One region of the Azospira sp. I09 genome, then DNA from elsewhere that is predicted to be linked to it. Evidence: riboswitches for the same ligand, from Rfam matches in the RefSeq annotation. Region 1 holds a riboswitch; the other holds the start of a gene.
The links. Region 1 has a riboswitch for cyclic di-GMP ahead of AZSP09_RS19480 (hypothetical protein). Riboswitches for the same ligand answer to the same signal wherever they lie in the genome.
Positions count from the first base shown of each region.

Region 2: another riboswitch for cyclic di-GMP. It lies ahead of AZSP09_RS04310 (HDOD domain-containing protein); the one in region 1 lies ahead of AZSP09_RS19480 (hypothetical protein).

Region 1 is NZ_AP021845.1:320,334-322,530, reverse strand. It holds gene AZSP09_RS19485 (hypothetical protein) at 1-190, opposite strand, end outside; gene AZSP09_RS19480 (hypothetical protein) at 437-880, opposite strand; cyclic di-GMP riboswitch class I at 943-1,026, opposite strand; gene AZSP09_RS19475 (hypothetical protein) at 1,138-1,623, opposite strand; gene AZSP09_RS19470 (retropepsin-like aspartic protease family protein) at 1,640-2,176, opposite strand; gene AZSP09_RS20800 (M48 family metalloprotease) at 2,196-2,197, opposite strand, start outside.
Region 2 is NZ_AP021844.1:927,120-929,316, forward strand. It holds gene AZSP09_RS04305 (ABC transporter permease) at 1-391, shown strand, start outside; gene AZSP09_RS04310 (HDOD domain-containing protein) at 396-1,307, opposite strand; cyclic di-GMP riboswitch class I at 1,397-1,492, opposite strand; gene AZSP09_RS04315 (YkgJ family cysteine cluster protein) at 1,563-1,904, opposite strand.

The DNA of each region.
Region 1 (2,197 bases):
TCCCGTTGGCCACGCTTTTTGCGTAACTGCGGATCTCGGATAGCACGCTCTTGTGAGCTCCGATCATCCTCGCCAGCCCACTATCCGACTTCAGCTCGAACTTCTCTTTCACACGATCCATCAGCGCGATATCGCGCTCCAACTCTGTTGAATCGAAGATGGTGAATAGGGGATCTTTCGTCGTAGTCATCGGGGTCTCGTGGTCTGAAGTGTAAATGTTCGCACCATGCGAATTATTATGGCGTAGAATTCGTTCGCACCGTGCGAACGTATTGTAGCTTTTCGTAGCATGGGCATTCGATTTACCTTGGCAAAAATCGACTATTCAGGCCGGCGACCTTGGGAGGTGCCGGCCAATTTTTTGATGGCCACAAGACGCCGATCACGACCTCCCAAGACCATGCCGCGCTGCCGCCAAGGAATCTGCTGCGGGAGATTAATTGACCTTGTTGGTCATGCCCGAGTCGCGGGCGGTGGAAACCAGGTCCTTGCCCAGAGCGACCGCAAAGTGCCGAATGCCGCCGCCGACCTCTAGGCCAATTTCACGCCCGGCGCGCTTCATTTCCGGGTCTTCGTATGCAAGCGCATTGATGCCGTGCTTCTCGACTTGCTCGGCCACCTTGATCGCGTAGCCGGGAATCTTGCGGAAAGAGGAATCCAACTGACTTACGCCGGCGGCGACGTCCTGCTCGATGCCGGCATTGCTGGTGATGACCATACCAGGGGGAGGACCATAACCACCAATCGGAGCAATCTGCTCGACGACTGCTGAGGCCTGCTCTTCTGGAGTGTAGGAAGACCCGTCATCGTGCTGCAGGCCGGTAAGGCCGTATTCAGCCAGGGCTGCGCCCAGGATCAGGGTGGTCAGAGTACCTTTCATGATTTTCTCCGTTCACGTCTTGTTTTGAGAAAACCATCAGGACGAGATACTGGTTGCGTCGATCCAGCAACTCCGCTATCTCGGCTTGGTGGCCGAGACCGGTGGCTTTGCGTCTCCACCTCGCAGTGGGTTTGCCAAAGATCATGCCGCGATCTAATTGCGAACATGAACCGATCACGCCCGCAATTTATTCGCACCATGCGAACGTGTCAACACTGATGGTCGGAATGTTACGAGTTTCGCGAGCCGTTCCATGGCTAACGGCGCTCCGGAACGATCATGTCATGCGCTGTATCCGTGGCGATTCCACTGATGCCGTTTCCAATTTTCCGGCCGACGGCTACACCTTGATCGCGAATTTCCGGCGGGACAGCCAGAAAGCCGCGAAGCCCGTTCTGTTGGATGTGGTTAGCCATTACCGCGGTGTATTTCTGTAGGTCTTCCATCCCCGATTCAAGATCCTTTACACCTTTCTCCATGTTAGGAGGAAGTCCCGGCTGAGCCGATGATCCACCGGAAGATGCAGCCAAATGAGGCTGTGGCGATGCGCTGTTGGCTGGAGATGGCGATGTCGATTCCGAATCGGTGATGAAGCGTTTCCGGGGGGCCTGCGATGGTGCCACCATCGGGCGGCTCGTGTAGCTTGAGGGTGGCGGTGCCGCGTCGTAATAGTTCGGCAGCGCACCTTCAGCCGCGGCAGCGGTACCGGAAATGAGCGCCATCGGCCATAGCAGTTGCTTCATCGAAAGTTCCCCTTCCTCAGTTCAAGCGTTGGAGCTGGATCGAGTCCTGCCCCTGGAAAATTCGGAAGTGACGGAGAACATCCATTCCGAGCAAGGCCATGTCCGAATTGGCCTGGTTCAAGGAAACCATGACCGGAACGTCGCTCAGGGTAAAGGCGCCGACCTGGAGGTAATTGCCCTCGCTCTGCATTGCGCTACCTATCCCGTTGGCGGTACCGATCTGGGCGCTTACCCCTGCTCGAATGCCAGCGTTCTTGGCGATTCTCGCCCCGATTGATGTCTTTGTAGCCCCCGTGTCCAGAAGAAACGTGACTGGGAACCCGTTGATAAAGGCCGGAATCCAGTAGTGGCCATCCGCCGATCGCGGGACCACATACCAGTTGCCTTTGTCCAGGTATGGCGCCGTTACCGCGTTCGGATGACTGGCAGCCCATTTCAGCTGCTCACCCTGATAACTCTTCCCGTCAATGACGACGTAGTTGATTTTTTGCTGTGCAAAGACTTGAGTGGACAAGCCCAAGGCGAAAACGAGGAGGAGAGAGTAACGAGACATAGAAAGTTCGCGGGATGAGCT
Region 2 (2,197 bases), on a different replicon from region 1:
CGCCGCCCGCTTCATTTTCGACGTGCCCATGCACGGCAACCTGCTGCTGCTCTACGCCGTGGTACTGCTCTTCATCTGCGCCAACCTGACCCTGGGCATCACCTTCAGCTCCATCGCCCGCAACCAGCTGCAGGCCATGCAGATGACCTTCTTTTTCTTCCTGCCCTCCATGCTGCTCTCGGGCTTCATGTTCCCCTTCCGCGGCATGCCGGAGTGGGCCCAGGTGGTGGGCAATGTCCTGCCCCTCACCCATTTCCTGGTGCTGGTGCGGGGCATCCTGCTCAAGGGCAACGGCATCGACATGGTGTGGAGCAGCGTCTGGCCGATCCTGGCCTTCATCGCCGTGGTGCTGGGTATCGGCCTGCGCACCTTCCGCCGCACCCTGGACTGAGAACCTAGCCCCGGGCGGCGATGACGTCGCCCAGTTCCTCCAGCAGTTCCGGGTACAGTTCCTCCAGTTCGCCGTCATCGAAACCCAGGTAGGCAAAAGCCTGCTCGCCCCACAGCTGCCACTCGGACTCCTCCGCCACGCCCAGGTAGCGGGCGGCCAGGTGCTCGGCCAGCAGGGACAGGGCGATCAGGGTGCGCACCTCGGCCGGCTCCCGCTCGTCCTCCAGCAGGGTCAGGTCGTGGTGGCCGCGGATGGCACGAACGATCTTCTCCGGCAGCTGCCAATTGTGGGCCAGCATGGCGCCCACCATGACATGGCTGGTGGCATGGCGCTCGAACTCCACCTCGGGTACCGGCAGGCTGGAATGGTTGGCGGCCATGAGGGTTTCCTTGTAGTCGGGGAAACGCTGCATGAGGATGGGAATGCCGCAGTCGTGGAAGAGGCCGAAGGTGTAGGCATCCTCCACCGAGGTGCCGGGCAGGCGCCGGGCCAGGCAGCCGCAGATGGCGGCGTGCAGGTTGGAGCGTTCCCAGAAGCGCTCCATGCTGACCCCGCCGCCCTTGCCCAGGCTGCGCTGCAGCTCCAGGCCGGTGACCACCTTGAGGATGTTCTTCAGGCCCAGCACGGCCACCGCCTGCTGCACCGACTGCACCTTGGAGCGCAGGGCGAAGAAGGGGGAATTGGCGGTCTTCATCATGGACGCCGCCAGGCTGACGTCGCCGCTGATGAGACGGTTGATGCGCTGGAAATCCACGTCGTCCTGGCGCGCCTCTTCCATCAAGGAAAGGACCACGCTGGGGCACGGCGGAATGGTGACGGTACTGAGGATGCCGTTGACAGTCTCCAGCTCGATGCTGGCCGCCATGGCAAGGGGAGCGGACGCCCCCGGGGAAAGCTCCGGAACTTCAGCAAACATGACCAACCTCCCAAACTCAATGGTTAGAGGGAAAACCACGTGGCTTGCGCCGAAGTCTCCTCGCAACCGGCCTGGGATGGCACGTTGCTTATGGCAGTCCCGCTGTCATGGAGCGCCGTTGCCGACGCCCGGTAGACCGGTGACTTTGCGCCCCCGCCTTTCGTACGGGTTTGCCTTTATCAATGGCGCCAACATTAGCACCGGGGCCGGCGGGGGGTCAATCGGGAGCGGCCCGCCAGCAACGCTGGAAGGGCCTCAGGCCGGCTCCGCCAGGGGCGGCAAACCGTGCTTCTGCCGGGCCCGGGCGCAGGCCTCGTCGGTGATACCCAGTTCCGCCAGGGGATTGAATTCGCGGCAGGGCGAGGGCCGTTGGGCATAACGGCTGCAGGAGACGGACACCCCTACTTCACCGCTGAGGGCAACGCAGCGGGGCGGGCTGGCATCGGTACCGGCCATGCGCACCAGATGGGACGTCACGGGCACCGTCAGGGCCAGGGGAATGCCGCCCTCCCAGGCGAAATTCCCACCCTCCAGCTCGGCCGGATGGAAATCGACGCGGTAGGCGGCGCAGCAGGCGCCGCAGGACTGACAGACCATGACATGACTCGGATCAGAAGGGCCGCAACCGGGCCCGGGGAACGCGCCGCAAGGGCTTGCGGGCGCCCATCATACCCAAGCCCGGGCCGCTTGAAAGCAGGAGTATTGGGGCAAAAAACACCGCCGGCAGCGGTCGTCCTCTCCCCCTAGGAATCACCCTAGGTAGTTTTTTTTGAAAAAAACATTTAATTTCATGGCTATGCTGCCGATATCTTGAGAAACAGCTTGAAGCATGGGGTCAATTGGGAAACAATCCGCCCCCCAAAGTCTTCTCAGCCAAGCCGAAATTCGTG